DNA from 2 places in the Streptomyces liliiviolaceus genome. Region 2 is predicted to be linked to the other one. Evidence: riboswitches for the same ligand, from Rfam matches in the RefSeq annotation. Region 2 holds a riboswitch; the other holds the start of a gene.
What was found. Region 2 has a riboswitch for glycine ahead of gcvP (aminomethyl-transferring glycine dehydrogenase). Riboswitches for the same ligand answer to the same signal wherever they lie in the genome.
Positions count from the first base shown of each region.

Region 1: linked by a shared signal. The riboswitch ahead of gcvT (glycine cleavage system aminomethyltransferase GcvT) and the one ahead of gcvP (aminomethyl-transferring glycine dehydrogenase) in region 2 are both predicted to bind glycine.

Region 1 covers NZ_JAGPYQ010000001.1:8,124,718-8,128,924, forward strand. The annotation lists gene J8N05_RS34420 (enhanced serine sensitivity protein SseB) at 88-873, opposite strand; gene J8N05_RS34425 (AAA family ATPase) at 924-1,610, opposite strand; glycine riboswitch at 1,804-1,920, shown strand; gene gcvT (glycine cleavage system aminomethyltransferase GcvT) at 2,084-3,211, shown strand; gene gcvH (glycine cleavage system protein GcvH) at 3,365-3,742, shown strand; gene glyA (serine hydroxymethyltransferase) at 3,773-4,207, shown strand, end outside.
Region 2 covers NZ_JAGPYQ010000002.1:812,732-816,938, forward strand. The annotation lists gene gcvP (aminomethyl-transferring glycine dehydrogenase) at 1-2,448, opposite strand, end outside; glycine riboswitch at 2,633-2,728, opposite strand; gene J8N05_RS38975 (PRC-barrel domain-containing protein) at 2,833-3,207, shown strand; gene J8N05_RS38980 (DNA polymerase IV) at 3,429-4,207, opposite strand, start outside.

The sequences.
Region 1 (4,207 bases), on a different contig from region 2:
TCGGGTGCGGGCCGTACGTGGCTGGGCGCGCAGTTCCCCGCGCCCCTTTCGGGGCGCGCCCTGCGGGCGGCCCCGAAATAGCCCCGCCTAGAACGCTCGGGTGTAGAACGGGCGGACCTTCTCCCTCAGCCAGTCGCCCACCGGGTCCTGGGCCACGTCCAGGAAGACCAGGCTCACCGGGTGGGGCAACGGGACCCGGCCGAGGGCGCGGCCCAGGGCGTCCAGGGGGAGGGTGCGGGCGTTCTCGTCCCAGTGGGCCACCTCCACACCGACGAACATCACCGTGTCGCCGCCCTCGATGCTCGCCAGACAGCGCCGGGCGCTCACCACCGGGCCGGCCGCCTCGAACTCCGCCGAGGCCGCGGCCAGGAAGTCCACCGGGTCGTCCTGCCAGTCAGGCTGGAAGAGCCGGACCCGGCCGCCGCTCGCGGGCCCGTCCAGTTCGGTCCGCCCGGCCCGGCACAGCTCGGCGACGGCGGCCGGGGGCAGCGGTATCCCGACCGTGCCGTCCGGGTTCAGGACGATGCCGGCCTGGGGCGGCAGACCGCGCGCGAACTCCACGGCGGGTGCCACCGTGTACGCCATGTGGTCGCCGACGACCTGGCGGAACTGCTGCTCCGAGGTGAAGACCGGCACGTACGCCTGCCCGGCCAGCTCCATCGTGGGCAGGTCGAGCGGGCCGCTGTGCGGGCCGCCCCCCTCCGGCAGCGGCACCCAGATGAAGCTGCGCCCGAGGGTCTCCACGATCCGGGCCCCCGTCGAGGGCGACGGAGGGAGCCCCAGGGAGGCGGCGAGCACCTCCTCCAACTCGTTGCCGGGCCATCCCATGTGGGGGTGTGCGTGTGCCGGGATGTCCCGTGCCTGGAAGTCCATCTCCACCGCCTGCTCCAACCGCCGTGTGCGGTTGACGAGGTTAGTCGTCCTCAGTCGCCGAAATCGATGCGACGCAGTACGTCCACCGCGGCACGGTCGACGAGCACCGCGGAACCGCAGCCCTTGGGGAGGTCGCCCTTCTCCACCGAGCGCAGCAGCCGGGCGACCGCGCCGCGGTGGCGCGCGAACGCGTACCGCGAGACGCCCCGGCCGCGCTCGCGCTGGCCGTCCAGGGCCGTACCGGGGTCGACGTCGAGGAGCAGCAGGTGCAGGGTCCCGCCGCGGCGACGGGCGTCCCGGGCGAGCCAGTCGCGCACCCAGGCCTGCGTACCGCAGTCGTGCACGACGACGCCCTCCCCGGAGCGCAGGGCCCGGCGCAGGCCCGCGTAGTGCGCGGCGCGGACGAGGGGGCGGTAGACCGCGTACGGCAGGAAACGGGCCAGGCGCTCGTCCCAGCGGTCGCGGGTGTCCTGGGAGTCGATGCGGCGGCCGGTCACCGCCCGGCGCATCAGGGTCGATTTGCCGCTGCCCGGCAGCCCCGTGACCACCACCAGATCGGCCGCCCCGAAGCGCAGACCGTGCGGACTGTGGCCCGAGCGCGCCCGCAGGTCGCGGACGACGGGGGTCACCAGCGGGTCGCACGCCTCCCTGGCCGGAGCGGGTGGCTGCTTGGGCAGCGCGATGCCCGAACTGGTCGCGTACGCCGTGGTCCTGTTCACCCTGATCGTCCTCCCCATGGGGTCGGCAGACCCATCTCCGTCGAGTGTAAAGAGAAGGTAATGCGCTGGTCCCCCCGTTTCTGTTCTTGTCCTGCCACAGCCCCGTCACAGATCACTGTGAACACCCTGGCCACCCGTCCGGACACCGCGCGGCCCCCTGCCGGAGCCGGGGGCATGCAATGATGTGCCCGCCAACTGCATACCGGCCGCTTGAATCCGCGCGGGAGAGTTCCGGGAAACACGTACACGCAGGTGTACGAGTGCCCGGGCGCCGAAGGAGCAAGTCCCTCCCTTGAATCTCTCAGGCCCCCGATACCGCACGGACGAGGCACATCTGAAAAGCGGGCCGCCCCTGACCGTCAGGGCGTAGGCCCCACCCAAGGTGCAAGTCGGTGACCCCCGTGTTCGGCGGCGGGTCACGGCGAACCTCTCAGGTCCCGATGACAGATGGGGAGGAACGACCTCGCCGTCATGCCTTGGGAGCCCCGCCGATGAGCAGCAACACCCCCGTCGAACCGCGCCGCACCGCCCTCGATGCCCTGCATCGCTCGCTGGGCGCGACCATGACCGACTTCGCGGGCTGGGACATGCCCCTGCGGTACGGCTCCGAGCGCGACGAGCACCTCGCCGTCCGGACCCGGGCCGGGCTCTTCGACCTCTCGCACATGGGCGAGATCACCGTGAGCGGACCGCAGGCCGCGGCCCTCCTCGACCACGCGCTGGTCGGCAACATCGGCGGCGTGAAGACCGGCCGCGCCCGCTACACCATGATCTGCCGGGCCGACGGCGGCATCCTCGACGACCTGATCGTCTACCGCCTCGCCGACACCGCGTACATGGTCGTGGCCAACGCCTCCAACGCCCAGGTCGTCCTGGACGCCCTCACGGAGCGCGCCGACGGCTTCGACGCCGAGGTCCGCGACGACCGGGACGCCTACGCGCTGCTCGCGATCCAGGGCCCCGAGTCCCCCGGCATCCTGACGTCCCTCACCGACGCCGACCTGGACGGCCTGAAGTACTACGCGGGCCTGCCCGGCACGGTCGCGGGCGTCCCGGCGCTGATCGCGCGCACCGGCTACACCGGCGAGGACGGCTTCGAGCTGTTCGTGGCCCCGGCCGACGCCGAGAAGCTGTGGCAGGCGCTGACCGACGCCGGAGCCGCGGCCGGGCTCGCCCCCTGCGGACTCTCCTGCCGCGACACCCTGCGCCTGGAGGCGGGCATGCCGCTGTACGGGCATGAGCTGAGCACCTCGCTCACACCGTTCGACGCGGGGCTCGGCCGGGTCGTGAAGTTCGAGAAGGAGGGTGACTTCGTGGGGCGCGAGGCGCTCTCCGAGGCCGCCGCACGTGCCGAGTCGACGCCCCCGCGCGTCCTGGTCGGCCTGATCGCCGAGGGCCGCCGCGTCCCGCGTGCCGGCTACCCCGTCGTCGCCGGCGGCAAGGTGATCGGCGAGGTCACCTCCGGCGCGCCCTCGCCGACGCTCGGCAGGCCGATCGCGATGGCCTACGTCGACGCGGAGCACTCCGCGCCCGGCACCACCGGTGTCGGCGTGGACATCCGGGGCAGTCACGAGCCGTACGAGGTCGTGGCACTGCCGTTCTACAAGCGCCAGAAGTGACACTGGTCCGCAAGCACCGCACGTGACGCCCCTCCACAGGCGCCGCACGTGACGCCGGTCCGCAGGCGCCACACGTGATCCTGGGCACATCCGCCCAGCTCACCCGTACTCCCCCTGCATCAGCACTCACCCGCGTACAGGAGAATTCAGGCCATGAGCAACCCCCAAGAGCTGCGCTACAGCAAGGAGCACGAGTGGCTGTCGGGCGCCGAGGACGGCGTCTCGACGGTCGGCATCACGGAGCACGCGGCCAACGCGCTCGGCGACGTGGTGTACGTCCAGCTCCCCGAGGTCGGTGCCGCGGTGACCGCGGGCGAGACCTGCGGCGAGCTGGAGTCGACCAAGTCGGTGAGCGACCTGTACTCACCCGTCACCGGTGAGATCACCGAGATCAACCAGGATGTCGTGGACGACCCCGCGCTGGTGAACACCGCTCCCTTCGAGGGTGGCTGGCTCTTCAAGGTACGGGTGACGGACGAGCCGAAGGACCTGCTCTCCGCCGCCGAGTACACCGAATTCTCCGGCTCCTGATTCCGGCTCCTCGCTAAGGACCCCAGACCGATGTCGCTTCTGAACACGCCCCTGCACGAACTCGACCCGGACGTCGCCGCCGCCCTCGACGCCGAGCTGAACCGTCAGCAGTCCACCCTTGAGATGATCGCCTCGGAGAACTTCGCCCCGGTCGCGGTCATGGAGGCCCAGGGCTCGGTCCTCACCAACAAGTACGCCGAGGGCTACCCCGGCCGCCGCTACTACGGCGGCTGCGAGCACGTCGACGTCGCCGAGCAGATCGCGATCGACCGGGTCAAGGAGCTGTTCGGCGCCGAGTACGCCAACGTGCAGCCGCACTCGGGCGCCTCCGCCAACCAGGCCGCGCTCTTCGCGCTGGCCCAGCCCGGCGACACCATCCTCGGCCTGGACCTCGCCCACGGCGGTCACCTGACCCACGGGATGCGGCTGAACTTCTCCGGCAAGCAGTTCAACGTGGTCGCCTAC
Region 2 (4,207 bases):
GCACTCGTGCGCCACGAGTCCGCCGGGACCGGTGTAGAGAACCGGGAAGTGCGGCTCCAGGCGCTTGGCCACGTAGTTGGCGCTGAGCACGGCGACCTGCGTGGCCCGCTTGAGGCCTTCCCCGCCCATGAGCCTGACGTACGCCCACGAGATGGGCAGGATGCCCGCGGAGCCCCAGGGAGCCGCGGAGACCGGGCCCACGCCCGTCTCCGGCCCCGCGGCGGGCTGCAGCGGGTGGTTCGGCAGATACGGCGCCAGGTGCGCGCGCACCCCGACCGGGCCGACGCCCGGACCGCCGCCGCCGTGCGGGATGCAGAAGGTCTTGTGCAGGTTGAGGTGCGAGACGTCGCCGCCGAAGTGCCCCGGCTTGGCCAGGCCGACCAGCGCGTTGAGGTTGGCGCCGTCCACGTAGACCTGCCCGCCCGCCTCGTGCACCTGCGCGCAGATGTCGGCGACGTGCTCCTCGAACACCCCATGGGTCGAGGGGTACGTGATCATCAGCACGGACAGCTCGTCACGGTGCTGCTCGATCTTGGCCCGCAGGTCCTCGACGTCGATCTCGCCGTCCTCGGCGGTCTTCACGACGACGACCTTCATCCCGGCCATCACCGCACTCGCGGCGTTCGTGCCGTGCGCGGACGACGGGATGAGGCAGACCGTGCGCTGCTCGTCGCCGTTGGCCCGGTGGTAGCCGCGGACGGCCAGCAGACCGGCCAGCTCGCCCTGCGAACCGGCGTTGGGCTGGAGCGACACGTTGTCGTAGCCCGTCACCTCGGCGAGCCGCTCCTCCAGCTCACGGATGAGCGTGAGGTAGCCCTGCGCCTGCTCGGCGGGCGCGAAGGGGTGCAGCTGCCCGAACTCGGGCCAGGTGACCGGCTCCATCTCGGTGGTCGCGTTGAGCTTCATGGTGCACGAGCCGAGCGGGATCATGCCGCGGTCGAGCGCGTAGTCGCGGTCGGCGAGACGGCGCAGGTAGCGCAGCATCGCGGTCTCCGAGCGGTACTGGTGGAAGACCGGGTGCGTGAGGTACTCGTCGGCGCGCAGCAGCGGGGCCGGCAGCGTGTCCTCGGCGGTCCCGTCCAGCGCGGCCACATCCCCGTCGACGCCGAACGCCGACCAGACGACTCCCAGTTGGGCGCGCGTGGTCGTCTCGTCACAGGACAGGGAGAGGTGGTCCGCGTCCACCAGGTGGAGGTTGACCCCGCCCTGACGGGCGGCGGCGAGCACCTCGGCGGCCCGGCCCGGCACCCGCACGGTCAGGGTGTCGAAGTACGCCTCGTGGACGACCTCGACCCCGCCCGCCGTCAGACCGGCGGCGAGGATCGTGGCGTACCGGTGGGTGCGCCGGGCGATGCCCTTCAGTCCCTCGGGACCGTGGTAGACGGCGTACATCCCGGCCATCACGGCGAGCAGCACCTGGGCCGTGCAGATGTTGCTGGTCGCCTTCTCACGGCGGATGTGCTGCTCCCGCGTCTGCAGGGCCAGGCGGTACGCCTTGTTGCCGTCCGCGTCGACGGAGACACCGACGAGCCGTCCGGGCAGGCTGCGCGCGAACTTCTCCCGTACGGCCATGTATCCGGCGTGCGGTCCGCCGAAGCCCATCGGCACACCGAAGCGCTGTGTCGTACCGACAGCGATGTCGGCGCCCAGTTCACCGGGCGAGGTGAGCAGCGTCAGGGCGAGCAGGTCGGCGGCGACGGTGACGACCGCGCCCAGCTCGTGCGCCTGGTCGACGACGGGCGCCAGGTCGCGTACGGCACCGGAGGCGCCGGGGTACTGCAGGAGTACGCCATTGATCTCACGCTCCGCGAGCCCCGCCGGGATGCCGTCGCTGAGGTCGGCGACGACGACCTCGACGCCGGTGGGCTCAGCGCGGGTCTCTATCACCGCAATCGTCTGCGGCATGGTGTCCGCGTCGATCAGGAAGAGGCCCTTCTTGTTCTTCCCCATGCGCCGTGACAGGGCCATGGCCTCGGCGGCCGCCGTGCCCTCGTCGAGCAGCGAGGCCCCGGAGGTCGGCAGTCCGGTCAGCTCGGCCACCACGGTCTGGAAGTTCAGCAGGGCTTCAAGCCGCCCTTGCGAGATCTCCGGCTGGTACGGCGTGTACGCCGTGTACCAGGCAGGACTCTCCATGACATTGCGCAGGATGACGGGCGGCGTGAACGTCCCGTAGTAACCGAGCCCGATCATCGAGTCCAGCACCTGGTTGCGGTCCGCGAGGGAGCGCAGCTCGGTCTGTACCTCGGCCTCGGTGCGCGCGCCCGGCAGTTCGAGCGCGTCGGCGTTCTTGATCACATCCGGCACCGCGGCGGCCGTCAGCTCGTCCAGCGAGCCGTACCCCACCTGCGCGAGCATCTTGGCGCGGGCCTCGGAGTCGGGCCCGATGTGACGCTGCTCGAAGGGGATTCCCTGTTCGAGCTCGGAGAGCGGAATACGTTGGACGGTCATTGCGGAGGCCTCCTGGTCTGACGACCTTCGAGGGGCACCACTAGGTGGGTGCCCTAACGGCCTCCCCCTCTGTCATCTCAACCTGAGAGCTTCACCGGCTCGCCGCGAAGGCGCACCGGCTTTCACCGTCGGTGAGAGCGGAGCCCGTCGACTACTCGAACACCCCTCTGCTTTCCAGAGTGACCTCGTCCATGCGGTACGTGTGCCTGAGAGATTCCGGGGAGGATTTGCTCCTTCGGCGCCTCCGATGAAGCCTGGAGGACTCTCCCGCACGGGGTCAGCAGCCGTCGCCCAGCCTACCAGCGGGGTTCCCTCAAGTGGCCGCCCACCTCAAAGTGCTCTTTCGTAGTGCTTACGGATGAGTTGCGAGCAGCTGGAGGGCCCGTGCAGACCGACATCGATCCGCGCAACCTGATAGGCCGCAAGGCGTTCGACCGCAACGGCACGAGGATCGGCACCGTCGACGAGGTCTACCTCGACGACGCGACCGGCGCACCGGAGTGGGCGGCCATACGCACCGGCCTGTTCAGCCGGGACGCCTTCGTCCCCCTGGAGCCCAGCGAAGTGGTCGCCGAATCCCTGCACGTCCCGTTCGAACGCGCCCTGATCAAGGACGCCCCCGACTTCGGAGTAGGCCGCCACCTCTCCCCCGAACAAGAACTACAGCTCTACCACCACTACGGCCTGGACGTATCCCCCACACCCCCCTTCCCAGACAAAGACTTCGGCCACCTGGCAAACAAGGAAGACCCCACCTGACAACCGCCCCACCCGGGGGCGCGAGGAACGGCGCGACCAGCCCCCACCGGCTGGCAGCCGACGAACGACCCGAGGCCCCAAGGGGCGCGGGGAACGGCGCAGTCTTTCGTCTTCAGGGGCGCGGGGAACGGCGCAATCTTTCGTCTTCAGGGGCGCGGGGAACGGCGCAATCTTTTAGGGGCGCGGGGAACTGCGCGACCAGCCACAACGCTCCCGCACCCTCAAGACGCACCCCCACCCCCCTCCCCCCGTGCAACCAACGGCAACGCCTCCGCCGACTCCAACAAAGGATCATCAACCCGAAACGTCTTCACCCGCCCCGGCACGGAATCCGGCGTCTCGAACCGCACAGTCACCCTCCCCAGCCCACTCCCCTGCACCCACCCGTGCCCGAACTCCGCATGCCGAACATCGTGCCCCGCCCGCCACACCCGCTCCGCGGGCCCGGCCACCGCAGCGTCCTCGACGGCGACGGCGACCGCCTTGACCTCCTCCGGGCGCTCACCCGACGCCGCCTCCTCCACCCCCGCCGCAGCGGCCCGCGCCTGCGCGAAAAGATCCTCCTGCGTGTAGTCGGCGAGCCCGGTCACCCCCACCCCCAGCAGCCGCACACCCCCCGTGGTGTCCACCGCCTCCAGCAGCCGCGCAGCAGCCTCCCGAACCACCGCCGGATCGTCCGTGGGCCCCCGCAACGTCTCGGACCGCGTCAGCGTCGAGAAGTCGTACCGCCGCACCTTCAGCACGATGGTCCGCCCGGACAGATGCGCACCCCGCAACCGCTGGACGCACCGGTCCGCAAGCCGCTGCACCTCCATGCGCACGCGCACCCGGTCATGGATGTCCACGTCGTACGTGTCCTCGACGGACACCGACTTGGTGTCCCGCTCGGCCACCACGGGCCGCTCGTCGCGGGCCAGCGCCATCGCGTACAGGGCGAGCCCATGCGCCTTCCCCAGAAGCCGTACAAGCTCGTCCTCCCCCGCCTCCGCGATCTCCCCGA